Regions from separate parts of the Cobetia sp. MM1IDA2H-1 genome, predicted to be linked through region 1. Evidence: predicted binding sites of a transcription regulator. Region 1 holds the regulator's gene; each other region holds the start of a gene.
What was found. Region 1 encodes sigma-54, which starts transcription at its own class of promoters, with help from an activator protein. Its sites were predicted from a motif close to TGGCACNNNNNTTGCTNT; they were not measured.
Positions count from the first base shown of each region.

Region 2: a site for sigma-54 is predicted at 1,974-1,991, ahead of BOH68_RS02055 (ANTAR domain-containing response regulator). Genes of this name have one in related genera too.
Region 3: a site for sigma-54 is predicted at 6,542-6,559, ahead of glnT (type III glutamate--ammonia ligase). Genes of this name have one in related genera too.

Region 1 covers NZ_CM133225.1:800,694-811,014, reverse strand. Annotated here, with positions in the region: gene BOH68_RS03455 (ABC transporter ATP-binding protein) at 1-265, opposite strand, end outside; gene BOH68_RS03450 (calcium/sodium antiporter) at 549-1,493, shown strand; gene BOH68_RS03445 (KpsF/GutQ family sugar-phosphate isomerase) at 1,719-2,687, shown strand; gene BOH68_RS03440 (KdsC family phosphatase) at 2,814-3,383, shown strand; gene lptC (LPS export ABC transporter periplasmic protein LptC) at 3,383-4,066, shown strand; gene lptA (lipopolysaccharide transport periplasmic protein LptA) at 4,165-4,743, shown strand; gene lptB (LPS export ABC transporter ATP-binding protein) at 4,746-5,486, shown strand; gene BOH68_RS03420 (RNA polymerase factor sigma-54) at 5,841-7,289, shown strand; gene hpf (ribosome hibernation-promoting factor, HPF/YfiA family) at 7,889-8,197, shown strand; gene BOH68_RS03410 (PTS sugar transporter subunit IIA) at 8,207-8,677, shown strand; gene rapZ (RNase adapter RapZ) at 8,774-9,688, shown strand; gene BOH68_RS03400 (HPr family phosphocarrier protein) at 9,675-9,944, shown strand; gene mgtE (magnesium transporter) at 10,109-10,321, shown strand, end outside.
Region 2 covers NZ_CM133225.1:448,203-458,523, forward strand. Annotated here, with positions in the region: gene BOH68_RS02050 (NarK family nitrate/nitrite MFS transporter) at 162-1,520, opposite strand; gene BOH68_RS02055 (ANTAR domain-containing response regulator) at 2,130-2,705, shown strand; gene BOH68_RS02060 (CmpA/NrtA family ABC transporter substrate-binding protein) at 2,756-3,964, shown strand; gene BOH68_RS02065 (TetR/AcrR family transcriptional regulator) at 4,152-4,772, shown strand; gene preA (NAD-dependent dihydropyrimidine dehydrogenase subunit PreA) at 4,956-6,320, opposite strand; gene BOH68_RS02075 (NAD(P)-dependent oxidoreductase) at 6,320-7,711, opposite strand; gene hydA (dihydropyrimidinase) at 7,923-9,365, opposite strand; gene BOH68_RS02085 (nitrilase-related carbon-nitrogen hydrolase) at 9,448-10,321, opposite strand, start outside.
Region 3 covers NZ_CM133225.1:1,587,494-1,597,814, forward strand. Annotated here, with positions in the region: gene BOH68_RS06800 (CoA-acylating methylmalonate-semialdehyde dehydrogenase) at 1-1,160, opposite strand, end outside; gene BOH68_RS06805 (aspartate aminotransferase family protein) at 1,280-2,629, opposite strand; gene BOH68_RS06810 (LysR family transcriptional regulator) at 2,780-3,766, shown strand; gene BOH68_RS06815 (helix-turn-helix domain-containing protein) at 3,842-4,552, opposite strand; gene BOH68_RS06820 (aminomethyltransferase family protein) at 4,882-6,027, opposite strand; gene glnT (type III glutamate--ammonia ligase) at 6,714-8,048, shown strand; gene BOH68_RS06830 (class II glutamine amidotransferase) at 8,166-9,083, shown strand; gene BOH68_RS06835 (GltB/FmdC/FwdC-like GXGXG domain-containing protein) at 9,083-9,769, shown strand; gene BOH68_RS06840 (FMN-binding glutamate synthase family protein) at 9,784-10,321, shown strand, end outside.

The DNA of each region.
Region 1 (10,321 bases):
ACGGGGTCAACTGCCCCCCGATCAGCTTGAGCAGCGTCGTCTTGCCGGTACCGGAGGGCCCCATGATGGCGGTGATCTTGCCACGCGGAATCTTCAGGTCTATCCCGGAGAAGATCTCGCGCTCTCCACGGGTGAAGCGCAGGCCTTCGACACGAATCAATGCGTCGTCGAGGTCGATGTCAGCGGAGCCACGGCGAGAGGATGGCGATGCATCAGCGCCGGCCGCAGCGGTCGCTGTAGCAGCCTGACCGGGTAATTCAGTCATAGAAGCATCCGCTGTGAGGGAGTCACGACACTGGCCATGGGCAATCCGTCGCCTGGCACTGTGCCGCGAGTCCGAATCTTGGAGTTCATGGATCACGTCATTCGGGAATCAAGTTAGTTAGCGAACATCGTATCCGAACCCGCCCCCTCACTACCAGTCCGTTGCAGGGTCCATCGCATCCCGCAGATGCGATCCCTTGCCTTGCAATGCCTTGGGGGGATGCGTTTAATGGCGCGGTCACTGGCGACAAGCCGCTGCCCTGCCTCCTGCCCCGAGAGTTCCGATGCTATATCCCATCCTCGCTGTCATCCTTGGCCTGATAGGTCTTGTCTGGAGCGCCGATCGCTTCGTCGAAGGCGCCGCCGCTACCGCATGGCGAGCTGGCATGAGCAAGCTGCTCATCGGGATGACCATCGTCTCCATCGGCACTTCAGCGCCGGAGATCGTGGTCTCGATCATGGCCTCACTTGACGGCACCCCCGACATCGCCACCGGCAATGCTCTGGGGTCCAACATCGCCAACATCGGTCTGGTGCTGGGCGTCACGGCGCTCATCGCTCCCATCCCGGTGCATTTCGGCCTGGTGCGCCGTGAACTGCCGCTGCTGCTGGCCGCGACGGCACTGGGGGGCTATGCCCTCTCCAACAGCGGGCTCGAGCGTCTGGATGGCATCCTGCTGCTGGCACTGCTGGTGTTCACGCTTGTCTGGCTGTTCAAGGTCGACTCGCCGAGTGACGCCGGGAGTCAGGATGACGTCCCCGAGATGAGCGCCGGACGCGCCATCTTCTGGCTGCTCTTCGGACTGGCGGTGTTGATCGCCAGCTCACGCGCGCTGGTCTGGGGCGCCACCGATATCGCCCAGGCACTCGGCGTCCCCGAACTGATCATCGGCCTGACCGTCATCGCCATCGGCACCAGCCTGCCGGAGCTCGCGGCCAGCGTGGCCAGCGCACTCAAGCGCCATCACGACATCGCCATCGGCAACGTCATCGGCTCCAACCTCTTCAACATCCTGGCCGTCCTGCCGGTACCGGGCCTGCTGGCACCGGGACCGGTGGATGGCAGCGCCATCAGTCGCGACTACCCGGTGATGCTCGGTCTGACCCTGATGCTGGCCGCCCTGCTCATCTGGCAGCGTCGCGGCCGCATCGGCCGTGGTCCGGGGCTGGTGCTGCTGGCCTGCTACCTCGGCTACACGGCCTGGCTTGCCATCAGCCTGACTCGCTGACGCCTGTAGGCGGACAGGCCGGAACGATCAGGCCATCCGCCCCATGTCAGCATCACGCCCGAGGCGTTGCAGCGCGTGAGTGACGCCTCTCTCACGCACCTTGAGTCCTGGCCACACACAGGCAACAATCTGAACATGACCAAGTCCTCCAGAATCCAGCCCGCCACCTCCGACATGTCTTCCACTGCCGATGATTCGCCCTCCAGCGGCCGCGATCACGCCGCCATGCAGGCGGATTTCCGCGCCAGCGCCCGACGCACCTTCGCGATCGAGGGCGCCGCCATCGCGGCACTGGAGCACCAACTGGATGCAGAGTTCGATCATGCCTGCCAGCTGATGATGGCGACCAAGGGCCGGGTGATCGTCACCGGCATGGGGAAATCCGGCCATATCGCCAGCAAGATCGCGGCGACTCTGGCCAGCACCGGCACGCCGGCGTTCTTCGTGCATCCCGGCGAAGCCAGCCATGGGGATCTCGGCATGATCACCTCGTCGGACACGGTGCTGGCACTGTCCAATTCCGGTGAAACCGCCGAAGTCACCGCACTGCTGCCACTGCTCAAGCGCATGGGGACGCCGCTGGTCTCGATGACCGGCAAGCCCGGCTCGACGCTCGCGCGTGATGCAGACGCACACCTGGACACCAGCGTCGCCCAGGAGGCCTGTCCGCTGAACCTGGCACCGACGGCCTCCACGACCGCCGCACTAGTGATGGGGGATGCGCTGGCCGTGGCACTGCTGGAAGCCCGCGGCTTCACCGCCGAGGAGTTCGCACTCTCTCATCCCGGTGGCAGTCTGGGGCGGCGACTGCTGCTGCGCGTCCAGGACGTCATGCATCAAGGCGATGCCCTGCCACGCGTGGCGCTGGGCAGCCCGCTGCGCGATGCGCTGCTCGAGATCACCCGCCAGGGCATGGGTTTCACCTGCGTGATCGACGAGGACGAGCATCTGGTCGGCGTCTATACCGATGGGGATCTGCGCCGCACCCTGGACCAGCACGGCGATCTGCGTGCGCTCAAGGTCGATGACGTCATGACGCGCGGTGGCAAGACCATCCGCTCAAGCATGCTGGCCGCCGAGGCGGTGCGCATCATGGAAGAAAACCGCATCAGCGTTCTGGTAGTCTGTGACGAGGATGAGCACCCGATCGGCGCCATCCACATGCACGGCCTGCTGGCCAGCGGCGTGATCTGAACTCCCCCGCGGGATTGCTGTCTCTGCACGACAGTCCCGTGAGTCTGGCGAGGGCAGCACGCAACCGTTGGCGGTCGTCGCCTACAGGAATGCGTCACGCATGCACGGAATGCGAGGAGAAAGACCATGAATGACATCACTTCCCTGGCGGAGGACTATCCCCAGGACATCATCGACCGCTCACGTCGCGTGCGCCTGCTGGCGCTGGATGTGGACGGCGTGCTGACGGACAACCGGCTGCACTACGATGCCAATGGCGTGGAAACCAAGAGCTTCCACGTCCAGGATGGCCACGGCCTCAAGCTGATCCTGCGCAGCGGTATCCGGGTCGCCTTGATCACGGGTCGCAGCTCGCCGATGGTGGAACGTCGCGCCAAGGAGCTGGGTATCCAGGACGTCATTCAGGGCCGCGAGGACAAGCTGGTCGCGCTGACCAACCTGTGTCGCGAGCACGATATCGCGCTGGATGACGTGGCCTACTGCGGAGATGACCTGCCGGATCGCGAAGCCATCCGTCGCGTCGGTCTGGGGGTCAGCGTTCCCAACGCCATGCCCTATGTGATGAGTGAAGCCAACTGGGTGACCACTCGTCAGGGCGGTGATGGTGCCGTGCGCGAGATCTGTGATCTGCTGCTCAAGGCACAGGGCCACTGGGCCTCGGTGCTGGATACCTATCTGCAGGAGTCGCGCGCCTGATGCCACGTCTTCCCCGTCCCTCTCCGCGCCTGTGGCTGATGCTGCTGCTCCTGCTGGTCGGCGGCGTCATGGCCCTGATCGAGCAGCGCAACAGTCTGGAATCGACAGTGGATGTCGACGCCAGCAGTGATGAGCCGGATTACTATCTCGACGGGGCTGACATGACGCGCTTCGATGCGCGGGGAGTGTCGATCCAGTCGATGACCTCCCCGCACATCGAACACACGCCAGGCGATGACGTGACACGTGCGCAGGCACCGAAGATCCGGACCAACGACAGCGAAGACCGTCGCTGGTACGCCACGGGTGACAGTGGCGTGTTGAGCGCCGGCGGCGACACCTTCACCCTCGAGGGCAATGCCAGACTACGCCAGCCTTCGGATGCCTGGACACTGGACACCGACGTGCTGCATTACAGTCGTGAGCAGAACCGTGCCTGGAGTGACGTGCCGGTGGTGATCACCCAGAATGGTCAACGCGTCGAGAGTGACCGCTTCAGCGCTGACCTCTCTCAGGATTCCGCCCAGCTGGAAGGCCGCGTCCGCAGTACCCTGCAACCCGGCAAGGGCAAGAGCGATGCCGCCCGGGAAGCCGAGACTCTCGACACCGGCAATGACACCACCCGTGACGATGATGGCCGCGTCTCCAGCACCTTCGATGCCGCGCCGGCCAAGGATCAGTGAGCGCACCCCTGCATGCGCCGAATCCTCTCTCTCCGATTTCCGCTTCACGATGGCCTGAGTGATCGTGAAGCCTTACCAGTTCTGCCAAGGAGCACTCCATGACTTCAACGACTCTCACGCCCTTGACGGTCTGGCGCCAGACACTCAGACCCGGTGTCATGGCCCTTGGCCTGGCACTTGGCATGACGACGCTTTCCCCGACCGCACTGGCGCTGGACAGCGATGCCAACCAGCCGATCAACATTGCCGCCGACTCACTGTCACTGGATGACAAGGCCGGCACGGCCACCTATACCGGTCGCGTGGAAATGCGCCAGGGCAGCATGAAGCTGGATGCCGCGCGCGTTGACATCAGTCGCGCCGACAGCGGCGAGATCTCCCTAGTCAAGGCCACCGGCCAGCGCGCCTACATGGAGCAGAAACCCGATACCGACGAGCGACTGGTCAAGGGCTGGGCGAATACCATTCGCTACCACGCGCTGGAGCGCCGGGTGGAACTGGTCGGCGATGCCCGTCTGGAGAAAGGCGACGACACCTTCGAAGGCGGCTACGTGGAATACTTCCTGGACAAGCGCCAGGTCAATGCCAGCAATGGCACCGATGCCTCATCCTCCGAGGGGTCACGCGTCCACATGACCCTGACGCCACGTGGCGCCAATGCCAGCAAGGACCAATGAGCATGACTGCTGCCAGCCCACGTACCCTCAGCGCTCGTCATCTGGCCAAGGCCTACAAGGGTCGCAAGGTCGTCAAGGACATCTCGCTGGAAATCCGCCAGGGTGACATCGTAGGCCTGCTGGGCCCCAACGGGGCCGGCAAGACGACCTCGTTCTACATGATCGTCGGCCTCGTGCGCTCGGATGCCGGTAGCGTGACCATCGATGACCACGACCTGTCCGGCGCCGCCATGCATCAGCGGGCTCGCGCCGGCATCGGCTATCTGCCCCAGGAAGCCTCGATCTTCCGCAAGCTCTCGGTATCCGACAACATCATGGCGATCCTCGAGACGCGCAAGGACCTGGATCGCAACGGACGCAAGGCACGCCTGGAGGAGCTGCTCAACGAGTTCAGCATCACGCATATTCGTGACAGTGCCGGCATGAGCCTTTCCGGCGGGGAGCGCCGCCGCGTGGAGATCGCTCGCGCACTGGCCACCGAGCCGGACTTCGTGCTGCTCGATGAGCCGTTTGCCGGCGTGGACCCCATCTCGGTGGGCGAGATCAAGAGCATCGTGCGCCAGCTGCGTGACCGCGGCATCGGGGTGCTGATCACCGATCACAACGTGCGCGAGACACTCGACATCTGCGATACCGCCTACATCGTGGGCGATGGCCAGATCATCGCGCATGGCGACGCCGACACCATCCTCGCCAACCAGCAGGTGCGTGATGTCTACCTGGGTCATGAGTTCAAGCTCTAGCCCGAGAGTGCCGTCAGCCTGGTGAGAGCCGTCAGCCTGGTGAGAGCCGTCAGCCTGACGAGAGCCGTCCGACCTCTTCTGCTCTCACCAGCACCCACCAGCACCCGCCACTTCCTGCTTCATTGTCGGGGCCTCGTTCCCCGCCCCCTCACGCAAGCGCCTCGACATGCGCTTGCGTGATCTCCCCGTGAACCCTCCTGCTCTGCCACACCTCACTCGAATGCATGACGTCCATACCACCTTGGTGGCAACATGGCATGCAAGTTGCTTGAATATTCTCGACTGCCCCTTGTCAGTGCCCCGACCCACGGTATAGCGTAGATGCACGTTCCTTTGCCGTGAATGACAGACCCCATGAAACCCACCTTGCAGCTTCGACTCGGCACTTCCCTGACCATGACCCCGCAACTTCAGCAAGCGATCCAGCTGCTGCAGTTGTCGACGCTGGACCTGCGTCAGGAGATACAGCAGGCGCTCGAGTCAAACCCCATGCTGGAGCTTGACGAGGAATACGAGTCGCTGGATGTCGCGGAGACACAGGACAAGAGCGAGATCTCCACCTCCGAGACCAACAGCGAGATTCCTGAAGAATACCCTCTCGACAGTGACTGGTCGGACCTCTACCAGGACCACGCAGGCAGCCTGACCAGTTCCGGCAGCGGAAGCTCGAGCGAGGACGGGCCGGACTTCGATCGCAACACCAGTGTCGAAAGCCTGCAGGACCATCTGCGCTGGCAGCTGGCGATGACGGACCTCGATGCGCGTGAACGCCAGATGGCGGAGAGTCTGATCGATGCGGTGGATGGGGCCGGCTACCTGAGCATGAGCCTGGACGAACTGGTCGATGGCCTGCGAGGTCAGGGACTGCCCGGCCTCAAGGCGTCGGAACTCGAGCAGGTCCTGCTGCGCCTTCAGCAGTTCGATCCCACCGGTGTGTTCGCTCGAGACCTGCGCGAATGCCTGCTGCTTCAGCTGGCCCTGCTGCCGGACGATCTGCCGCTGCTGGCCCAGGCCCGCCGTCTGGTGCGGCAATTCCTCGAGGCACTGGGCAATGACGATCGCAAGCTGCTCAAGCGTCGCCTGAGCCTGGATGATGATGAGCTGGATCACGTCATTCGTCTGGTACGGGCGCTCGACCCGCGCCCGGCGTCCGCCTGGGGCGAGCCTGCCAGTGATTACGTCATCCCGGACCTGCTGGTCCGTCATACGCGTCACGGCTGGCAGGTCGAGCTCAACCCGGAAGCGCTGCCCAAGCTGCGTATCCAGCCGGAATATGCCGCCCTCATCAAGCGGGCCGACAAGTCCGCGGACAACACCTTCCTCAAGGACAATCTTCAGGAAGCCCGCTGGCTGATGAAGAGCCTGTCCTCACGCAATGACACCCTGCTCAAGGTGGGCCGCGAGATCATGGCGCGCCAGATCGACTTCCTCGAGCAGGGGGAAGAAGGCATGAAGCCGCTGATCCTCGCCAACATCGCGGAAGTGGTCGAGATGCACGAATCCACCATCTCGCGGGTGACCACCCAGAAATATATCCACACCCCGAGAGGCGTGTTCGAACTCAAGTTCTTCTTCTCGAGTCAGGTGGGTGGCAGCGGCAACGGTGACGCGCACTCCAGCACCGCGATCCGTGCGCGCATTCGCAAGCTGATCTCGGAAGAACCGGCGCGCAAGCCATTGTCCGACTCACGCCTGGTGGATCTGCTGGCCAGTGATGGCATCGAGGTAGCGCGCCGGACGGTCGCCAAGTATCGCGAGGCCATGGGCATCCCCTCCTCCAGCGAGCGCAAGCGCTTGGCGTGAGTCTCGACAACGGATACCCGCAAGCCAGCGGGCTCCACACGTCGGAGCGCTGAAGCTCGCCCCCTTGCACCTGCCATCCTGACATCATCTGCCAATCGGTCGTCTGAATACCGGTTGGCAATGCCTGTCCTTGCGACTGCGTGAGTGACTTCACGCCCCCAATTGCCTATTTTTCCAGCCACTTTTCTCCAGAGTGCTTTCTTTTTCCCTCACATCCCACGGACAGATAGCCAGGGGTCGCCACCGACTCCTGCCACACGAACGTCGACGTAAATGCTGACATTGGCCACAAACGGCCGGTTTCTCGAGCCCCATTCCGTCCGTGATGCGAGGCGATGCTCATGAAGAACCTGCTGATATCCCTCGCTGGGTTGAAGACAAGCCTTGCCCCACGATGCAGCGCAGCGTTGATCTTTGTTCAAAGCTTGGGCATTGTCGGGGTAGACGCTCGGTACACCGGCACCGCCGCTCTCGCCAGCAGATGATCGCCACGAGACCATGGCCGGAGTCAGAAAGTGGCCGCGCGTTCAATCAGGGTTTGCTCGCAGTCAAAAAGGGTTACAATTCAAAGGCAACCCGCTGGATAAAGGAGCGTGTCCATGCAAGTGAATATCACCGGGCATCATGTGGAACTCACCGATCCTCTCCGCGATTATGTCAACGAGAAGCTCGCTCGCCTCGAACGGCATTACGACAACATCACCAATGTTCAGGTGACACTGTCGATCGAGAAGGAACGCCAACAGGCTGCCTGCACCCTGCACGCCGCTGGCGCCGACCTCCATGCCCTGGCAGAAGACCCCAACATGTACGCTGCCATCGACGCGCTCGCCGACAAGCTGGACCGCCAGCTGGTCAAACACAAGGAAAAGTCCCAGGCTCGCTCTCAGGGCACCGGGACCCGTTGACCTTCTGCCATGACACTTGATCAGATCCTTCCCCCCGAGCGCACGCTCTACGGCGTCCCCGGGGGGAGCAAGAAGCGGGTGCTGGAATTCTTCAGCACCTTCATTGCTCAGAACATTCCCAGCCTGGACAGCCAGGAAGTCTTCTCGCGCCTGATCGGGCGCGAGAGACTGGGTTCGACGGGCATCGGCCACGGCGTGGCCGTGCCACATGCACGCAGTCCACACTGCAAGACCCCCATCGCGGCGTTCATGAAGCTCGGTGACCCCATCGACTTTGACGCCATCGATGGCGAACCCATCGATCTGCTGTTCGTGCTGCTGGTCCCCGAGGAGGCAGATGACACCCATCTCACTCTGCTCGGCCAGGTGGCGGAACTGCTCAACTCGCCCACCAACCGGGCAGCATTGCGCCAGGCAGACAGTCAGCGAGCATTGTTCGAAGCCCTGACCTCGGCCATCGCCGAATTGCCGGCGCGCTGAACCTGCAAGCCCGGACTCGCTCCGGGCTTGTCGCTGACTGGCCTCAGGCACCCTCCGCTTTCACCTCATGCTGACCTCGCCCTGGGAGAGCACTCCATGAAGATCGTGATCATCAGTGGTCGCTCCGGTTCCGGCAAATCGATTGCCCTCCAGGCGCTGGAAGACATTGGCTACTATGCCATCGACAATCTGCCCGGCATGCTGCTGGCACCATTGGTCGAGCAGCTGGAAAAGGACAGCCCCACCCGCCGGCGCATCGCGGTCTCCATTGACGCGCGCAACCTCCCCGATGCCCTGAGTCGCTTCCCTGAACTGCTCGACAGCGTTCGTCAGAGCGGCATGGATGTGCAGGTCGTCTACCTGACCACGGACTCCCGTGTCCTGCTCGAACGCTATTCCGCGACCCGCCGCCGTCATCCGCTGACCCGCGACAATGACCGCACGCTGGCCGAGGCCATCGAGATCGAGCAGCAGACACTGGCCCCGATTCGTCAGAAGGCGGACCTGGTCATCGACTCGACCAACCTCAGCGTGCATGACCTGCGCTCGCGCATCACCGAACAGGTCGCGCAGCACAGCTCTCGTCATCTGACACTCACCTTCGAGTCCTTCGGCTTCAAGCATGGCGTGCCGACCGATGCCGACATGGTGTTCGATGCCCGCTGCCTGCCCAACCCCTACTGGGACATCAATCTGCGCAGCGATACCGGTCGTGATGACAGCGTGGCGGAATTCCTGCAGCGCTACCCGGACGTCAAGGCGATGCAGGATGACATCGCCGGCTGGCTGGAACGCTGGCTGCCCGCCTATCAGGCCAGCAATCGCAGTTACCTGACCGTTTCGGTGGGCTGTACCGGCGGCCAGCATCGCAGCGTCTATCTCTGCGAGCAGCTGGCCGAACATTTCGCCAAGCAGCTTCCTGAGGTGCGTCTACGCCACCGGGAACTGGGGATCCATACGGCCCTGGCGATCAGCGATACCCGTCAGGAGTCACACGATGCCCAGTCGTGAACTGGTTCTGACCAACAAGCGCGGGCTGCATGCTCGCGCTGCCACCAAGCTGGTCAACTGCTGTGCGCCCTTCGAGGCCACGGTCATGGTCAGTCACGGTGAGCGACGCGCCAACGCGGCCAACGTCATGGCGCTGCTGATGCTGGCAGCCCCGTGTGGCACGGCGCTGATCATCGATGTCGAGGGCGAACAGGCAGATGAGGCCCTGTCTGCGATCGAGTCCCTGTTCGAGGCGCGCTTCGAAGAGGAAGAATGACGCCGCCGCACGCCGTCTGACATCCCCCGCCCGCCGGCTTTCTGCCACTTTTTCCGCGATGATTGCCCTACCGATAAGAAACAGTGTTTTCTTTTGTCGACGCGCCCCCCTGCGCCAATGGTAGAATCAACGCTGTCCTTCATGTCGACAGGGGAAGCCGACAGATGAGCAAGACGTCACGCAAACTCAAGCCAAGACTTGATCGCCTGTCACAGGCACTGGAAAGTGGCGAGCTGGATCAGGCAAGGCGCATGCTGAATCGCGGCCTGGCACCGGTGGACGTGGCCCACTTGCTGGAATCCTCCCCCCCCAAGGAGCGCAACCTGCTCTGGGAGCTGGTCGACGCCGAACTTCAGGGCGATGTGCTCCAATACCTT
Region 2 (10,321 bases), 350 kb from region 1:
GCACGGCGAACCGCAAGGTGTGAATGCACAAAGGCCCCGCCTCTCATGAGGCGGGGCCTTTGCATGTCAGGGCTCCGTGTATCAGGGCTCCGTATATCAGTTCTCTGTATATCAGGGCTGCATGTGTCAGAGGTTTGAGAAAGTCTCAGGAAGAGACAGGCTCAGACAGACACGGGCTGCTGGTCGCTCTGCTGCTTGCGTTCCGCGACGGCGGCTTCATAAGCGCGGCCTTCCTCGGCCTCGGTGGCGGCGCTGAAGCGCACCAGCAGGGCGAACAGCGAGATCACGATCACGCCCATGCCCAGATACATCAGGCCTTCCTGGTAGGTCAGTTCTTCACTGCGGAACAGGAAGCCCGCGGCGACAGCCCCCGCGTTGCCGCCCGCGCCGACGATACCGGCCACCGCGCCCAGTGCCTTGCGATTGACGAAGGGCACGATTCCGAAGGTGGCGCCTTCCGCCATCTGCACGAACAGGCTGAACACCAGCATGATGCCGATGGCTACCGCGAGGGTTTCCATCTGGGCGAAGCCGACCAGCGCCACGCCTTCACACAGCAGCGCGATGAACAGCCAGCGCACGCGACCCTTGAGGCCGGACTGACGGGCGAACAGGTCGGAGAACACGCCGCCCAGGGTGCGCGCGAACAGGTTCATCAGGCCGAACAGGCCCGCGATGAGGCCGGCGGTGGCGAGATCGAGGTCGAAGTGATCGAAGAAGTAGATGGCGGCGACGTTGTTGATGGTCAGCTCGACCCCGAAGCAGGCGCCGTAGACGAGGAACAGGGCCCAGACACGGATGTCGCGAGCCGCCGCGCCGAAGGTGGCGCGCATGCTGTATTCCTTCTCGGCCTTGGGCAGCTCACCACGCTCACGCAGCTCGCTGAAGTTGCCGTCCGGCGCATCCTGGGTGAAGAAGTAGTAGGCGATCCCGGTGAGGAACAGCACGATGCCCGGCACGACCATCGCCAGACGCCAGCCCAGGGTCTGCTCGACGCCCAGCATCAGAAGGCCGGCCATCACCAGCGGCATCAGCATCTGGGTGGTGCCGCCGCCCAGGTTGCCCCAGCCGGCGGTGGTGGCATTGGCGGTGCCGACCACGTTAGGACCGAACATCACGGAGGTGTGGTACTGGGTGATGACGAAGGACGCGCCGATGGCACCGATGGCCAGACGGGCGAGGAAGAAGGATTCGAAGCTGTCGGCGAAGCCGATGCACATCACCGGCAGAGAGCCGAGGCACAGCAGCCAGGTGTAGGCCTTGCGTGGCCCGATGCGATCACACAGCACGCCGATGGCAAGTCGCACGATCACCGTGATGGCGACGGAGGCGATGATGGTGTTGCCGATCTGGGTCTTGGTCAGGCCGAGGTCATCGCGCACCACGGCCATCAAGGGCGCGATGCCAAACCAGCCGAAGAAGCAGACGTGGAAGGCGAACCACGACATGTGGAAGGCGCGCATCTGCGGGGTATTGAAGCTGAACAGCCGGATACGGCTGGCCTTGTTGCGAATATCCATGAGTGGGCTCCTGGTACAGCGTCGGTGCCGGACGCCAGGGTCTCGGCGCACGACGGGTGGTCGAACAGCTGTGAACGACAGCGGGGCGCCTCGTCATTGAGGGGCCTGGTTCGACGCACTCGTACTCCCGGGAGCCTGGTCCACGTCATGGATGATGCATGGCACGCTTGTCTGCCATTGCCTGACTCAAAGCAAGTAGCGCGCCACTTGCGGGGGTGTTGTGCATCCAACCCCCGTCATATCAAGGGCTTGGAATCATCATGTCGGGCAAGACAGCAGTGGAGGGTAAGCAGGGCGATGCCCAGTGGCGGTGCGCGGCGGGGTGAGGATGATCCAGTCTGGCGCACGTGGCGGGCGAGAGATCGCCAGATCACGCCATGCATCATTGCTGTGCAGCCGGGCGCGCCCTTGCGCACTGCGGAAGGCCTTTCTGGCCAGCGCTGCACCAGTTTGTGGCATGAATCCTGCAGTGTCAGAGGCGTGACGCCATCCTGACTCCCGCTTGCGAAGACGCCGTCGTCCTTGATCTCGGACGTCGGTGCCTGATCGCTCGAGGCGTCGCCTGACACCCCGGCACCACCGCCTGACACACTGCCAAGGAAGCCTGATATGCCCGTGACCGTGTTGATCGTCGATGTGCGCAGCGAGCGTTCCGCCGCTCTGGAGCAGGCGCTGTTGAGCGCCGGCTTCGAGGTGGCGCTGCGGGTCGATGAACACGAGGACCTGCATGCGCTGGTGCAGCACCATCAGCCGGATGCCGTGATCATCGACGCCGACCTGCCCAGCCGTGACACCCTCGAGCACCTCGGCCAGCTGGGGCGTCACTATCCCAAGCCGATGATCATGCTGGCCAGTGAGGACGCGCCGGACCTGGTGCGCCAGGCGGCTGGCGCCGGCGTGTCCGCCTACGTGGTGGATCACGTCATGCCGGCGATGGTGCGCAGCATGGTCGAGGTGGCCATCACCAGCTTCGAGGCTCACCGTGCCCTCAAGGGCGAACTCAATCGCACCCAGACCACTCTGATACAGCGGCGCAGCGTGGATCGCGCCAAGGCGCTGGTGATGGAGAGTCGCGGACTGGGGGAGGATGCGGCCTACCAATATCTGCGCAAGACCGCGATGAATCGGCGTCTGGCATTGCACGAGCTGGCCGATGAGCTGCTCAAGGCGTCGCGTCGGCACTGAGCCGAGTCTCGTGATGTCCTTCTCTTTCGATCGTTCAAAAGGTGGATGTGATGCTCAGTGATTCTCTTCTCAATGGCCATCAGTTGACGCTGGGGTTGATGCCGCTCAATGACGCGGCACCTCTGGTGGTGGCGGAGCGTCAGGGGTTCTTCCGTGAGGAGGGGCTGGCCGTGACGCTCAAGTGGCAGCCGTCGTGGGCGGCACTGCGCGATGACCTGCAGACCGGCGTGTTGCAGGGCGCGCAGATGCTGGCGCTGATGCCGCTGACCTCGACCCTGGGGCTGGATGGCCGCGCCACACCGGTGATCAGCGCGATGACGCTCAATCTGGGCGGCAACTCCATCACCCTGTCGCGGGCCCTGATGGCGGCGCTGGCCGAGGAGGGGCATGACCTGGGCTCTCCGCTGGCGGTGTCTCGGGCGCTGGCGGCGCACGTGCAGAAGCGCCGCGAGCGTGGGGAGGCGGCGCTCAAGCTTGCCAGCGTGCATCCCTTCTCCTCGCACCGCTATCTGCTGCGTTACTGGCTGGCGGCCGGCGGAATCGACCCGAATCGCGACATCGAGATGCGTGCGGTGGCCCCGCCGTTGATGGCCGCCCAGCTGGCAAGTGGCGCGCTGGACGGCTTCTGTGTCGGAGAACCCTGGAACAGTCTGGCCGCCGTGCAGGGCATGGGGCAGGTGGTGGCGGGCAGTCATGATATCTGGCGCTTCGGACAGGAAAAGGTGCTGGGCGTGCGCGAGGACTGGGCGGAGCAGCACCCGCTGGCGCATCAGGCGCTGATTCGCGCGCTGCTCAAGGCCTGTGCCTGGCTGGACCGCCCGGGCAACCGTGAGCAGGCCGCGCAGTGGCTGCATGATGAAGGTATGCAGGAAGTGCCGCTTTCAGTGGTGGCGCGTGGACTGCGCGACGTGGATGTCGAGCAGTCGGTGGAGGCGTTCCAGCGGGAAAATCCCGGCTGGACCATCTTCCATCGCTATGCGGCCAACTTCCCGTGGCGCTCGCAGACCCGCTGGTATGCCGCCCAGATGCAGCGCTGGGGGCATCTCGAGGGAGTCAGCGACAATGACCTCGAAGCGACCCTGGCACGCTGCGTACGCCCGGACCTCTACCGCAGCGCAGCCCGCAAGCTGGGCATGGTGGTGCCGGTGGCGGATGAGCGCAGCGAAGGCACGCATCCGGCGCCCTGGTGGCTGAGCGGCGAGGCAGGGCAGGTGCCGATGCCGGCGGATGGCTTCATCGATGGGGCGGTCTTCGAATGACACCGCTGGCGCGCGCTGAAGCGTGAGGCGACAAGCCGAGGGGTGAGCAGTGGGAAGCGAGTCAAGAGGCGAGAGGCGAGGGGGCAGAGAAGAGACGCCCGCGAGCGCGAAACCTGTCGGCTCAGGCATGTTGGCAGTGCGGTTATGATATTCTCATCCCACTGCCAGCACCGCGTCAGGGGATCGCATGACCACTCGCAAGTCTCAGATTCGCAAGGATAATGTCGGCCGCATCCTGCTTGCCGCCGAAAAGATCTTCGCTCTCAAGGGCTATGTCGGCGCCAGCATGGTCGATATTGCCGCCGAGGTAGAGCTGCCCAAGTCCAATCTGCATTACTACTTCAGCACCAAGGAAGCGCTGTATCGCGCGGTGCTCGATGGTCTGCTGGCGCTGTGGAAGGAAGATGCGCTGTGCTTCGAGGCCTATGACGACCCGCAGCTGGTGCTCTCCACCTACATTCGCGCCAAGATGATGCACTCGCGCCAGCGTCCGTATGGCTCCAAGGTATGGGCCAGCGAGATCATGCAGGGCGCGCCGGTGCTGGGCGAGGAGCTGACGGTGTGGCTCGACGAGTGGGCCGAGATGAAGAAGTCACGCCTGCGCCAGTGGATCAGTGAGGGGCGCATCGACAACGTCGATGCTTCCGCCTACCTGTACATGATCTGGGCCAGCACCCAGCACTACGCCGACTTCGACCACCAGATCGCGGTACTCAATCAGGGCAAGGCGCTGAGTGATCGCGAATTCGAGCAGGCGGTGCAGAACGTCACGCGGGTGCTGCTGAAGGGCGTTGGCCTGTCTGCCTGATTCAGCAGATGATGTCATGATAAAATTATCTTGAGGCTAACAATGATCATCATTGATGGATCATTAAGCCATTGAAAAGGGGCTGCCATTGCTGGCAGCCCCTTTCTGTTTTCACGCCACTGAACGTGGTGTCATGCGCTGGAATCTGTGCGGATCATCCGGATCTTGTCCGCAACGTCAGGGTCACGCCGCGCGATGCGGGTTGCGCGGGTCCTCCATCCAGTTCATGTACGGTTTGCCGGTGTCCTGCACTTCCATGGTGATGCAGTCCTCGACCGGGCAGGTGATCTCGCACAGGTTGCAGCCCACACAGTCGGCGTCCTTCACCTCATAGCGGGCGGTGCCGTTGTCCCTGGCCAGATGCAGGATGGCCTGGTGCGAGGTGTCCTCGCAGGCGATGTAGCAGCGTCCGCAGCCGATGCACTTGTCCTGGTCGATCCGCGCGATCACCTGGTAGTTCATGTCCAGCTGCTTCCAGTCGGTGGTATTGGGCACCGCCGCGCGGGAGAACTCCTCGATACGCTGATAGCCCTTGCTGTCCATCCAGCGCCCCAGGCCGTCCTTCATCTCCTCGACGATACGGAAGCCGTGCAGCATCGCCGCGGTGCACACCTGCACGCTGCCCGCGCCGAGGGCGATGAATTCCGCGGCATCTTCCCAGTTGGAGATGCCGCCGATACCCGAGATCGGCAGGTTGGCGGTTTCCGGCGTGCGCGCGATCTCGGCCACCATGTTCAGCGCGATGGGCTTCACGGCGCTGCCGCAGTAGCCGCCATGGGTGCTGCGGTCGCCGACGATGGGATGCGCGACCATGCGGTCGAGATCCAGATGGGTGATGGAGTTGATGGTGTTGATCAGCGAGACGGCATCCGCGCCGCCGCGCCAGGCCGCCTTGGCCGGTTCGCGCACGTCGGTGATGTTGGGGGTCAGCTTGACGATCACCGGCAGCGAGCTGTAGGTCTTGCACCAGCGCGTGACCTGCTCGACATACTCCGGCACCTGGCCCACCGCGGCGCCCATGCCGCGTTCCGGCATGCCATGGGGGCAGCCGAAGTTGAGCTCGATGCCATCACAGCCGGTAGCCTCGACCTGCGGCAGGATGGTCTTCCAGGCCTCTTCCTCGCACGGCACCATCAGCGAGACGATCAGTGCGCGGTCCGGCCAGTCCTTCTTGACCTGGGTGATCTCGCGCAGGTTGATCTCCAGCGAGCGGTCGGTGATCAGCTCGATGTTGTTGAAGCCGCTGACCTCGCCATTCGGGCCATAGTGCGCCGAATAGCGCGAGGAGACGTTCACTGCCGCCGGGTCTTCCCCCAGCGTCTTCCAGACCACGCCACCCCAGCCGGCCTCGAAGGCGCGTACCACGTTGTAGGCCTTGTCGGTGGGCGGGGCGCTGGCCAGCCAGAAGGGGTTGGGGGCGCGGATGCCGGCGAAGTTGACCGACAGATCGGCCTTGTAGCTGGCGACGTGATCGTCAGCCGCTGCAGAACTTGAACCAGAGCCTGCCGGACGCGCGTTGTCATCATTGAGCGGGGTATGAATGGTCATCAGGCGGCCTCCACCTTGAGCATCAGATCGTGATGGATGGCCTCGGCGGCCAGCTTGCCGTGGGCGACGGCTTGAACGGTGAGATCCTGTCCGCGAGCGATGCAGTCACCGCCGGCATAGACGCCCGGCAGACTGGTGCGCAGCATCTCGTCCACCTCTATCTTCGCCCCCTCGCGGGCCAGCCCTGCGGCATGCGCATCGCTCAGGCTCGCGTCATCGAAGCCCTGGCCGATGGCGGTGAAGACCCCATCGCAGGCCAGGGTGAAGGTCTCGCCGGTATCGACGAGTCGGCCATCCTCGACCCGTGTGCGCGCGAACTGCATCGCATTGAGCGCGGCGGCATCATTACCCTCACTGTCGCTTGCCACATCGATGGCCAGCGGACGCGCCCAGGTGTGGATCATCACGCCATTGGCACGCGCGATTTCCTGCTCGTGATGGGTGGCGGACATCTGCTCCTCGCCACGCCGATAGACCAGATCCACCGTCTGTGCGCCGAGGCGCCTGGCCTGCACGGCGATGTCGATGGCGGTGTTGCCCGCGCCGATCACCACCGCGTGCCTCGGCACTGCCAGCGCGTTCAGTTCGCCGCTCTGACGCAGCACCTTGATGAAGTCGGTGGCCGCCATCAGGCCGCTGGCATCCTCGCCGGTCAGGCCGAGGGCATGGCTGGTGCCAAGGCCCAGGCCCAGGAAGACGCTGTCGAACTCGCGTGTCAGGGAGGCCAGCGCCAGGTTGTCGCCGAGGCGCTGGCCGTGGCGGATCTCGATGCCGCCGATCTCGAGCAGGAATTCGACTTCGCGGGCGGCGAAGTCATCGGTCAGCTTGTAGCGAGCGATGCCGTATTCATTCAGGCCACCGGCTTTCTCCTCGGCCTCGAAGATCACCACGTCGTGGCCGAAACGCGCCAGGCGGTGGGCGCAGGAAAGCCCGGCAGGCCCGGCACCGACCACGGCGATGCGCCGGCCGGTGCTGGCTGCCCGCGTGAACGGGTGGGCCTCGAACTGGGCGTTGTCCAGCGCATGGCGCTGCAGCAGGCCGATCAGCACCGGCTGGCACTCATCGCCCTGATTGCGCACGCAGGACTGCTCACAGAGGATCTCGGTGGGGCAGACGCGGGCGCAGCTGCCACCGAGGATATTGGCATCGAGAATCTCGCCGGCGGCGCCGTCGAGATTGTCATCGTGGATACGGCGGATGAAGGTCGGGATATCGATGCTGGTCGGGCAGGCCTTGATGCAGGGCGCGTCATAGCAATACAGGCAACGCGAACTCTCGATGAAGGCCTGGCGCTTGGTGAGCGCCGGATGCAGATCAGTGAAGCGCGCACTCAGCGCCTCTTCCGCGAGCCCGGACGGGGCCCAGTGGGAAGGAGTGGAGGATGTCGTCACGGTGTGGCTCCTGCCCGCGCTCAGGCGCGGGGTCGTTGTTGTTGGTCTTGCAGGCGAGTCAGATCGTCTTGCGCTAGCAGCGTCTTGTTTGGCAACGCCTTGATTGGCAGCGCTTCGGGACCGGCAGCGCGTCAGGTGCGCTGCCAGGCCGTCGTTCAGTCGTGTCGTTCAGTCGTGTCGGTCTTGTCTTGTTCGAGTCGTTCGTCGGCCGTCAGCTGCGATCCACGGCGGTGACGACATTGCTCTCGGCGCGGGCCTTGAGCTGGTCGAAGACACTGGGGTAGGGCGGGCGTTCGACGTACTGGCCGTGACCGCGCTTGGCATGCAGCTCGCCATCGCGCCATGCCCAGTCGCCGCGGCTGATGGTGTGACGCGGGATACCCTTGACGGTGCGGCCTTCGAAGATGTTGAAGTCGATGTTCTGGTGGTGAGTCTTCGCCGAGATGGTGCGTTCGGCGTTGGGGTCCCAGACCACGATGTCGGCGTCGCTGCCGACCCGGATCGCGCCCTTGCGCGGGTACAGATTGAAGATCTTGGCGGCGTTGGTGGAGGTCAGGCCGACGAAGTCCTCGGCGGAGAAGCGCCCGGTGTTGACGCCCTCGTGCCACAGCATCGCCATGCGATCCTCGACCCCGGCGGTGCCGTTGGGAATCTTCGAGAAGTCGTCCTTGCCCATCTCCTTCTGCTCGGCGCAGAAGCAGCAGTGATCGGTGGCGGTGGTCTGCAGGTCACCGGACTGGATGCCGCCCCACAGTGCCTGGCGGTGCTCCAGCGAGCGGAACGGCGGGCTCATCACGTGGCCTGCCGCGAATTCCCAGCTCTTGTTCTGATAGACCGCTTCATCGATCAGCAGATGGCCTGCCAGCACCTCGCCGTAGACCGGCTGACCGTGCTCGCGGGCGTAGCGGATTTCCTCCAGCGCATCGGCGGTGGAGACGTGCACCAGATACACCGGCGTGCCCAGAGTGCCGGCGATGCGGATGGCGCGGCTGGCGGCCTCGCCCTCGACCTGCGGCGGACGCGACAGCGGATGTGCCTCGGGCCCGGTAATGCCATCGGCCAGCAGCTTCTGCTGCAGGTGGTAGACCAGCTCGCCGTTCTCGGCATGCACGGTGGGAATCGCGCCCAGCTCCAGACAGCGCGCGAAGCTCGAGACGAGGGTGTCGTCCGGCGCCATGATGGCGTTCTTGTAGGCCATGAAGTGCTTGAAGCTGTTGACCCCGTAATCGGAGACCAGCGTCTGCATGTCCTGGCTGACGCTCTCGTCCCACCAGGTGACGGCGACGTGGAAGCTGTAGTCGCAGCACGACTTCTCGGCCCACTCGCGCCAGGTGTGATAGGCCTCCATCAGCGGTTGCTGGGGGGAGGGAATCACGAAATCGATGATCATGGTGGTACCGCCGGCCAGCGCCGCGGCGGTGCCGCTCTGGAAATCCTCGCTGGCCACGGTGCCCATGAAGGGCAGCTGCATGTGGGTGTGCGGGTCGATGCCGCCGGGCATCACCAGACAGCCGCTGGCGTCGATCACCTCGCAGTCGTCCGGTACCTCGAGGTCGGTGCCGATGGCGGTGATGGTCTCGCCGTCACACAGCACATCGGCGGTGTAGCGCTCTTCGTGGGTCTGGATGCTGCCGCCCTTGATCAGGATTGCCATGAATCTCTCCCGGCCGCATCGCGCGGCCTTGTCCGGCATTGAGTGTCAGGTCGTGTTGTCGTTGTCGTTATCGTGCTGGCCGTCATTCACCATCGGTGAGGCGGGTATAGGCGTCCGGACGGCGGTCACGGAAGAACTGCCAGTTGTTGCGCACCTCGCGCACCATCGCCATGTCGAGATCGTGGATCAACAGCTCGTCCTCGGTGGCGCTGGCCTGGGCTTCGATCTGGCCGCGTGGATTCACGAAGTAGGAGGAGCCGTAGAACTCGCCGATATCCCAGGGCTGTTCATGGCCGACACGGTTGATGGCGGCGATGTAGCAGCCATTGGCGGCGGCGGAGGCGGGTTGTTCCAGCTCCCACAGATACTGGGAGAGGCCGGCGACGGTGGCGGAGGGATTGAAGATGATCTCGGCGCCGTTGAGCGCCAGCGCGCGCCAGCCTTCCGGGAAGTGGCGGTCGTAGCAGATGTAGACGCCGATGCGCCCGTAGGCGGTGTCGAAGACCGGCCAGTCGGACTTGCCGGGCTTGAAGAAGAATTTCTCCCAGAAGCCCGCCACCTGCGGGATGTGGGTCTTGTGATACTTGCCCAGATAGCTGCCGTCGGCATCGATGACGGCGGCGGTGTTGTAGTACACCCCCGGCTGCACTTCCTCGTAGAGGGGCACGATGATCACCATCTGATGCTTCTTCGCGTACTGCTGCATCAGGGTGACGGTGGGGCCGTCCGGCACGCGCTCGGCGGCGGCATACCACTTGGCATCCTGGCTCGGGCAGAAATAGGGCTGATTGAAGACTTCCTGGAAGCACAGGATCTTGACGCCTGCCTCACCGGCCTGGTCGATCAGCGGCAGGTGGGCCTCGTTCATGGCATCGCGGATCTGTGCGGGCTCGAGGTCGGTGGAGACGTTGAGTCCCATCTGGATGACGGCGCAGCGCAGCTTGCCGGCATCCTCG
Region 3 (10,321 bases), 790 kb from region 1:
ACCGGGCCGAAGATCTCTTCCTGATAGCAGGTCATCTCCGGTGTGACGCCATCGATCAGGGTGCCGCCGACGAAGAAGCCGTTCTCGCCGCCTTCGACCTGCGGATTGCGGCCATCGACCACCACCTTTGCGCCTTGCTGCTCGGCGCTATCGATGTAGCCCACCACCTTGTCTCGATGCGCCGCGGTGATCAGCGGGCCGAAATCATTGCCCTTGTCGCTGTAGATACCGACCTTGAGGCCTTCCATCTGCTGCTTCATCTGCGCGATCAGCTTGTCGGCGGCGTCATCGCCCACGGCCACCGCGACGGACAGCGCCATGCAGCGCTCACCGGAGGAGCCGAAGGCGGCGCCATTCAGTGAGTTGGCCACGTATTCCATGTCGGCGTCCGGCATCACGATAGCGTGGTTCTTGGCGCCGCCGAGGGCCTGACAGCGCTTGCCGTTGGCGGCGGCGCGGCTGTAGATGTACTCGGCGATCGGCGTGGAGCCCACGAAGCTGACCGCCTGGATGCGCGGGTCATCCAGCAGCGTATCGACGGCTTCCTTGTCGCCATTGACGACATTCATGACGCCGGCCGGCAGGCCAGCCTCCATCAGCAGCTCGGCGATGAACAGCGTGGAGGTCGGGTCGCGCTCGGAGGGCTTGAGGACGAAGGTGTTGCCGCAGGCGATCGCCATCGGGTACATCCACAGCGGCACCATGGCCGGGAAGTTGAACGGCGTGATGCCGGCAACGACGCCCAGTGGCTGGAATTCGCTCCAGGAGTCGATGCCCGGGCCGGTATTGCGGCTGTGCTCACCCTTGAGCAGTTCCGGGGCGCTGCAGGCATATTCGACATTCTCGATGCCGCGCTGGAGTTCCCCCAGCGCATCGTGACAGATCTTGCCGTGTTCCTGGCCGATCAGGCGGGCGATCTCGTCGGCGTGTTCTTCCAGCAGCTGCTTGAAGCGGAACATCACTCGAGCGCGCTTGATCGGCGGCGTGTTGCGCCATTCTGGGAAGGCGGCCGCGGCGGCCGCGATGGCTTCCTCGACGGTCGCCTTGCTGGCCAGGCGTACCTGACCGCCGACCTCACCGGTGGAGGGATTGAAGATGTCCTGGGTACGGCCTTCGCTGTGATCGAGGTTGCCGTTGATAAGGTGACCGAGCGTTTTCATTGTTGTGAGCTCCATGAAATGACTTGCAAGAAAAAGGGCAGTGATGGGACTGGCGTCGATCGCCAGTCCGAACGTGATCGTCAGTCCTGAACGTGATTGTCAGTCTTAAGCGTCGATCATCAGTCCTGTGCGGCGAAGGCATCGCCCAGGGCATTGATCAGACGGTCCAGTTCATCGTGCTCGGTGATGAACGGCAGGCCCAGCTGGATGGTGTCGCCGCCGTAACGCACATAGAAGCCGGCCTTCCAGCAATGCATGGCGATCTCGTAGGGACGCCGCGCCGGCTCGCCGGGATAGGCCTCGACCTGCAGAGCACCGGCCAGGCCGTAGTTGCGAATGTCACTGATGTAGCGAGTGCCCTTGAGCTCGTGCAGCTTCTTCTCGAACACCGGGCTCAGTTCACGGACACGGGGGATGAGCTGGTCATTCTCGAGCACGTCGAGGGCCGCCAGTGCCGCGGCACACGCCACCGGGTGACCGGAGTAGGTGTAGCCGTGGGGAATCTCCATCATGTAATCGGCGCCGCCGTTGTCCATGAAGGTCTGGTAGATATCGCCCTTGACGACCACGGCACCCATCGGCACCGCGCCATTGGTAAGCTGCTTGGCGACATTGAGGATGTCCGGTGTGACACCGAATTCCTCGGCGCCGCTCATGGCGCCCATGCGCCCGAAGCCGGTGATGACCTCATCGAAGATCAACAGGATATCGTGCTGGTCACACAGCTCGCGCAGTCGCTTGAGGTAGCCCACTGGCGGCGGCAGCACGCCGGCGGAGCCTGCCATCGGCTCGACGATGACGGCCGCGATGTTGGAGGCATCATGCAGCGCGATCAGCTCCAGCAGCTCATCGGCGCGCTCGGCACCGGTCTGGGGCATGCCGGGGGTGAAGACATTTTCCTTGAGCAGGGTATGCGGCAGATGGTCGGCATCGACCCCCTGGCCATAGAGCGTGCGGTTGGCGCCGATGCCGCCGACGCTGAAGCCCCCGAAGTTGACGCCGTGATAGCCCTTGCTGCGACCGATCAGCTTGGTCTTGGTCGGCTTGCCTTTCTTGCGCCAGTAGGCGCGCGCGATCTTCAGTGAGGTATCGGCGCTTTCGGAACCTGAGCCGGTGAAGAAGACGTGATCCAGCCCCTCGGGCATCAGTCCCGTGATGCGATGTGCCAGCTCGAAGGCCTTGGGGTGGCCGTACTGGAAGGATGGCGCGTAATCCAGCTCGCGCAGCTGTGCGCTGACCGCTTCGGCGATCTCCGGGCGGCAATGGCCGGCACCGCAGGTCCAGAGACCCGACAGGCCATCGAAGATCTGGCGTCCCCGGGAATCCGTGAAGTAGGCACCCTGCGCCTTGGTGATGATGCGTGGGTCCTGCTTGAACTGCCGATTGGCCGTGTAGGGCATCCAGTAGGCGTCAAGTTGTTCCTTGCTCAATCCTGCCTGGGCGGAAGGGGATGTGTCGAAGGCGGTCATGATGTCTCCCGAAGAGTGCTGTTGTTGTTGGATCTCGGCTCCTGTCTGGCTAGATTAGAAAGCCCTTTTGATAAGATAAATGCCGTTGTCTTTATCTTCAGGAAAGCATTTACTTAACTTTCCATGTCGTGGAACTCAGGAGGGCAGACCATGCGCAAGGACGGCATGAGAGGACAGCTTGGCGATGCCGATCTGCGCTTGCTGCGCATCTTTCGCAAGGTGGTGGAGTGCGGCGGTTTCTCGGCGGCCGAGATCGAGCTCAACATCAGTCGCTCCGCCATCAGCATGGCGATGAGTGACCTGGAGACGCGGCTTGGCCTCAAGCTCTGCCAGCGGGGTCGCAGTGGTTTCGCGCTCACCAATGAGGGAAGAGACGTCCATGAAGCCGCGATGCAGATGCTGGCAGCGGCGGAAGGCTTTCGCACGCGCATCAACGGACTGCACGCCTGGCTCAAGGGCGAGCTGAACATCGGCATCACCGACAACCTGGTCACCATGCCGGAGATGCACATCACTCACGCCCTGAGCGCGCTCAAGAAGCACGGCCCGGAAGTGAAGATCAACATCCGCATGATCCCGCCCAATGAGATCGAGCGTGCCGTACTGGATGGGCGATTGCATACCGGCGTGATCCCGACGCTCAAGACGCTGCCGGGACTCGAGTATCGCTCGCTCTACGAGGAAACCTCCTGCCTTTACTGCGCGCGGGGCCATGTGCTGTTTCGCGAGCCCCGGGAAGGCGACACTCGCGCGCGCGGACGCCCGGTGGGGCAGGAGGAAATACGCCAGCATGATGCCGTGCTGCCTGCCTACGCGCAGACACCCACGATCAAGGCGCTGCATGAGCCACTCAGGGCATCCGCCTCGGCGACCGACCGCGAGGGCATCGCCTTTCTGGTGCTCTCCGGGCGTTATCTCGGCTATCTGCCCACCCACTATGCCGAGCGCTGGGTGCGCGATGGCCAGATGCAGGCGCTCAGCCCGGTGGCCAACTCCTATGTCACCTATTACAGCGCCATCACGCGCAAGAGCCGCGCGCCCAACCTGGTGCTGGAGCGTTATCTGACCGAGCTGGACGCCCTGCGCCAGGCGACACCGACACGGAAAGCGCCATCTACCCAGGAGGGCCGGTCATGAACCAGCACCAGGGGAAGTGGGCCATCCAGGGGCGGGGAGACTGTCGGGGTCATCAGGCGCGGTGAAGCGGATGACCTATTCGTTGTCGTCGTAGTGAATGATCGACAGCAGCTGAATCGGGACCTCGTTCAACTTCTCGGGGCCATGCGGAACGCCGGCATCGAAGGCCAGGCTGTCGCCGGGGCCCATCTCATAGAACTTGTCACCGTGGCGATAGGTGAGATGTCCTGACAGCAGGTAGATGAATTCATGTCCGGCATGGCAGAAGTTGGGGAAGACTTCGCTGGCATCATCCATGGTGATCAGGAAGGGTTCGTAGCGCTTCTTGGGGCCCTGCTTGTAGCTCAACAGTTGATAGGCATGGCCGACTTCCGTGCCGGTGCGTACCACCTGCATGCCTTGCCCGGCCTTGATGTGCTGGGCACCACGCCCATTGACATCGTAATCGCTGAACAGCTTCGAGATCGGCAGACTCAAGGCATTGCACAGCTTGTTTAGGGTATCGAGACTGGTGGACACCTGGGCGTTCTCCACCTTGCTGATCATGCCCTGACTGACACCGGCGATACGCGAGACGTCAGAAATCTTGTAGCCCTGCGAGACTCGCTGCTGCTTGAGCGCGCGCGCGATGTGCTGCTCGAGTCCCAGGCGTGTCTCGTCGGCTGCCGCCGTGATGGTGTCTTTCCTCTCTGACTGCGCAGCGGGGTCGGTCGCTAGTTCACGGGGCAGAGTGTCGGAGCTGTCCTGTTCCGACTTCTCGGAGGGAGCGGGGGATTTTCGCGGCATGATGACTCCTGTAGCGGAGAGGGTGGCAATGGGAAGGGGGTGGCCGGCGAGGACGCGGCATGCCCTTGTGAGGCATGCGGCGCATCGGCTCGCGAGCGGGGTATGGCGTGACATTACCAACTTTGCCGTCAACCCTCATCCTTGATGTCTGCCAAGGGGGCGGGAGTACCTTTCGAGAGTCCTTCTCAATCACCTGGCCTGGGTGTGAGGCAAGAGGCCTCCTCGACGTCACGTCGAGGAGGCCTCTTGCGTCTTGCGTTCGCAATGCGTCCTGCCACTTCACCCGGTTGTCACTGCAGGTCTTGCAGTGCCCGACATGGTGGGTGTGCTCAGCCGCGCGCCAGTCGCTTGGCCTTTTCCGGATCATCGAAGGGCAGGGAATGGCTGATGGCCGAGAGGCTGGTCTCTCCGTCAGTGCCGGTCTTGAGGGTCAGCGGAGTGCCATGCTCGGCATAGCCGGGTTCGAGACGTGCCAGCGCCATGGAGCGATCGCTCAGGCGCGAGTACATGCCTTGGGTGATGACACCGACACACTTGCCGTCGGCGTAGATCTTGTCACCGATCTGGGCGACGTCTTTCGAGTCCAACAGCACGCCATAGACCTTGACGCGCTCCTTGCCCTGCAGCGCGAAGTGTTCGCTGGCGCCACGGAATTCGCTCTTGCCCGGGGAGACGGTGAAGTCCAGGCCCAGCTCCCACAGGGTGTCGCCCACCGGCTGGTCGGGATACGGGTAGGTTTCGGAATTGTCCGCCGGGTAGAACAGCAGGTGGCTCTCGACCCGCAGCCAGTCAAGGGTGCCGAAGCTGCACGGCTTGATGCCCATGTCGGCGCCATCTTCGAGAATCTGTTCCCACAGAGAGGGAGCGTCCTTGGCCTTGCAGAAGATCTCGTAGCCACGCTCGCCGGTGTAGCCGGTGCGCGAGATCATCACGTGGTAGCCGAACAGCTGGGTCTGCAGATGGTGGAAGTAACGCAGCTCACGGATGCCCGGCACATGACGCTCCAGAAAATCCACCGCGACCGGCCCCTGCAGTGACATGTCATGCATGTCGTCATCGAAGGTCAGGCTGACGGCGCGCCCCAGGGCACTCTTGGCCAGCATTTCATTCGCGGTGCCCGTGCCGTGCACCACGAGGTAGGAGTTCGGCGCCAGGCAATAGACGATGCAGTCGTCGACGAACTTGCCGGCCTCATTCAAGACGCTGGCATACACCGATTTGCCCGGATACAGCTTGGACATGTCCCGCGTGGTGACGTAATCCAGCACGGCCTGGGCGTGCGGGCCATTGCAGTGGATCTTCTTGAGTCCCGAGACATCCATCAGACCGGCGCGGGTGCGGATGGTCTCGTGGTCATCGGCCGTGTCCGAGACGGCGTAATTCCAGGCAGTGCCCATGCCATTCCAGTCTTCCAGCTCCGCGCCCAGCTTGCGGTGTTGTTCGGCCAATGCCGAGATGCGCCATGAATTCGCCATGCGTCCCTTTCTCCTGTGAGTCGTGCTGCCTAGCGTAAGTGGGTGGTGCCGTAGTCCTGCTGGTGCTGGCGGAGATGGCGCGCAAGACGCGCATTCGCCGCAGGAGGTGTTGTTGTTCTGTTGCCTCTTCAGGCGCCTCTTCAGGCGCTTCACAAGGGCTTGTGCCTGCTGCTTGCCTTGCCTGATCGCATGAGTGTCGATTCTTGAAAGGAAAGAAACATTCCTCATGGTTAAGCAAGGGGCTTGCCAATTCCGTCAAAGGCCATGGCCACGGCAGCCCTTGAGCGAGTCAGGCGCCGATTGGCAGCACGAATTCGGGCGTGAATATTAGCGTTTTGCGTCATGCTGGTGCGAAGAGAGGGCTTTGGGCACCGAAATGATGCCTATTTCGAGAAACGAGCAGGAATTCACTCAGGATCACTTGGCATTTCCTGTGGGGTAAAACGAGCTTGGAAAATAAATTTCCATGCAAAACAGGAAGTTGATGAAAAGTTCTGGGCAGCAGCTGGCGAAATGGCATGCTGCATGCTTTTCTTTGGGGGAAATAAAGTTGACCAGCAGGAATCACAAAAACTCGTTTCATCCGCTATCTTGACGTGGCGAGTCACCACAAGGGGTCAGGTTTCCCGGGGTGGCAGACAGTGTCGAGGGAGATGGAACCCGGTCCGCTCTCAGAGGAAACCCAGATGTCACCCGAAAACGCGCAACAGTTCATCAAGGATCACGACATTCGCTATCTGCTGGCGCAGTTCGTGGATATTCACGGCGCCGCCAAGACCAAGTCCGTGCCGGCCAATTGCCTGATGGATGTGGTCGAGAAGGGCGCCGGCTTTGCCGGCTTCGCCGTCAGTGGTCTCGGCATGTCGCCGGAGGGGCCGGACTTCATGGCGCGGGGTGATCTGAGCTCGTTGTCGCTGGTGCCGTGGCAGCCGGGTTATGCGCGCATGGCCTGTGATGGCTACGTCAATGGGCAACCGTTCGCCAACGACAGCCGCGTGGTGCTGCTCAAGCAGCTGGAGCGCCTGAAGGAGAAGGGCTGGACGCTCAATAGCGGGCTGGAGCCGGAATTCTCGCTGTTCCGCCGGGGGGAAGCGGGTGAGCTGTTGCCGGTGGACGAGAGCGATACCCTCGCCAAGCCCTGCTACGACTACAAGGGCCTGTCGCGTTCGCGTGAATTCCTCGAACGTCTGGTCGAATCGCTGCAGGCGGTGGACTTCGACGTCTACCAGATCGATCACGAGGACGCCAACGGCCAGTTCGAGATCAACTACACCTACAGCGATGCGCTGACCTCGGCAGACCGCTTCACCTTCGTGCGCATGGCCGCCGGCGAGATCGCCAATGACCTGGGCATGGTGTGCTCCTTCATGCCCAAGCCGCTGGCGGACCGCCCGGGCAATGGCATGCACTTCCACCTGTCCGTATGTGATGACACCGGACGCAACCTGTTCGGCGATAATTCCGACGCCCAGGGCATGGGCCTGTCGTCGCTGGCGTACCACTTCCTCGGTGGTCTGCTGGCGCATGCCCCGGCGCTGTGTGCCTTTGCCGCGCCGACCGTCAATTCCTACAAGCGTCTGGTCGGGGGTGGCAGCACCAGCGGCGCGACCTGGGCGCCGGTCTTCATCGCCTACGGGGACAACAACCGCTCGGCCATGGTGCGTGTGCCTTACGGTCGCCTCGAGTTCCGCCTGCCGGACGCCGGCTGCAACCCCTATCTCGTGCACGCCGCCATCATCGCGGCGGGGCTGGATGGCGTGGCGCGCAAGCTGGACCCGGGCACGCCCCACAACATCAATCTCTACTCGCTGACCCCGAGCGAGTGCGCCGAGAAGGGCATCGAGACGCTGCCGCAGAATCTGGCCCTGGCCATCGATGCGCTCGAGGCGGACAGCATTCTGCGCGAGAGCCTGGGCGAGGGAATCTGCGCCGAGTTCATGCGCCTCAAGCGCGAGGAATGGCTGGATTACAACGCACAGGTCAGTGCCTGGGAAGTCCAGCGCTACGCCGAATTCTTCTGATCTCATCCGGCGGCGCTCGCGGATCTCGCGGGTCATGCCAGACGAGGGTCGCCACTGTCACCACCACGTTCAAGACATCAGGCAGGAGACGCCTCCTGCCCGTGAGAGGACATCACCATGTGTGGAATCGTAGGGCTTTATCTCAAGAACCCGGCGCTGGAATCGCGCCTGGGGGAGCTGTTCGAGCCGATGTTGATCGCGATGACCGATCGCGGCCCGGACAGCGCCGGCTTCGCCATCTATGGCGACGAATTTGACGCTGGCATCAAACTGACGCTGCAAAGCGATGGTGCCGATGAGGATTGGGAGGCGATCGCCAAGGGCCTGGGCGAGCAGGTCGGCACGGTGGCGGACTGGTTCAGCAATGCCAGTGTCGCGGTATTCAAGATCGCCGGAGAAGAAAGTGCCGTGCGCGGCTGGCTTGCCGACAGCGCCCCGCAGATTCGCGTGCTGAGCGTGGGGCAGAGCATCGAGATCCTCAAGGCGGTGGGCCTGCCGGCCCATATCGCCAGCCTCTATGGCCTCAAGGGCATGCAGGGCAGCCACATCATCGGCCATACCCGCATGGCGACCGAAAGCGCCGTGACCCTGCAGGGCAGCCACCCGTTCTCCACCGGGCGTGACCTGTGCCTGGTCCACAACGGCTCGCTGTCCAACCACAACTGGCTGCGCACCAAGCTCAAGCGTGAAGGCATCAGCTTCGAGACCGACAACGATTCCGAAGTCGCCGCCGGCTACCTGACCTGGCGTCTGGAGCAGGGCGACAGTCTGGAAGCCGCAATCACCGGCGCCCTGAAGGACCTTGATGGCTTCTTCACCTTCACCATTGGCACGCGTGATGGCTTCGCCGTGGTACGTGATCCGATCGCCTGCAAGCCTGCCGTGATCGCCGAGACCGATGACTACGTGGCCATGGCCTCGGAATACCGCGCCCTGGCCAGTCTGCCGGGCATCAAGGATGCCCGCGTGTGGGAGCCGGAACCCGGCCGCCTGTATCTGTGGGAAAAAGACACCGCCCGTTCGGAGGCCGCGTAATGATGAAGACTCACGATCTGGCCGTTGATGGGCTGCGCGAATTGAACCAGGCCCTGCACGATGCCGATACCCTGAAGGACGCGCGCGAGTGGCGAGTGGTCAACTCCGACGGCGCCCACAACATCGCCTGCGGTATCAATGATGACATCAGTGTCGATATCGATGGCCACGCGGGCTACTACTGCGCGGGCATGAATCAGAAGGCCAGCATCACCATCCACGGCAATACCGGGGTGGGGGTGGCGGAAAACATGATGTCCGGCTGCGTGCGGGTCAAGGGCGATGCTTCCCAGTCCGCGGGCGCGACCGCCCACGGCGGCCTGCTGATCATCGAAGGCAACGCCTCGGCGCGCTGCGGCATCTCGATGAAGGGCGTCGATATCGTCGTCAAGGGCAACATCGGGGCCATGAGTGCCTTCATGGGCCAGGCGGGACGCATGGTGGTCTGCGGCGACGCCGGTGAAGGCCTCGGCGATTCGCTCTATGAAGCGCGACTCTACGTGAAGGGCACGGTCGCATCGCTGGGCGCGGACTGCATCGCCAAGGACATGCGTGCCGAGCACCTGGAAGAACTGGCGGAGTTGCTGGCGAGTGCCGGAATCGATGAAGACCCGGCCAGCTTCACGCGTTATGGATCTGCGCGTCAGCTCTATCACTTCAAGGTCGACAACGCCTCAGCCTACTGATCAGGATGCCCAACATGACTGACGAAACTCAAACACAGCCTTACAACCCGGCACTGCGGGAATCCGCCACCTTCGGCCGCGATGTCATCCATGAGATCCAGCGCGCGGCGGAGACGGGAATCTACGATATCCGTGGCTGGGGCGCCAAGCGCAAGGTGCCGCATTTCGATGACCTGCTGTTCCTCGGCGCCAGCATGTCGCGCTATCCGCTGGAAGGCTATCGCGAGAAGTGCGAGACCGAAGTCGTGCTCGGCACGCGCCATGCCAAGAAGCCGGTGGTGATCAGCACGCCGGTCACCATCGCCGGCATGAGCTTCGGGGCCCTGTCCGCCCAGGCCAAGGAAGCCCTGGGGCGTGGCGCCTCGGAAATCGGCACCTCCACCACTACCGGCGATGGCGGTATGACCCCGGAAGAGCGCGGCCAGTCCTCGCGCCTCGTCTATCAGTACCTGCCGTCGCGCTACGGCATGAACCCGGACGACCTGCGCAAGGCCGATGCAATTGAAGTCGTGCTCGGCCAGGGCGCCAAGCCCGGCGGTGGCGGCATGCTGC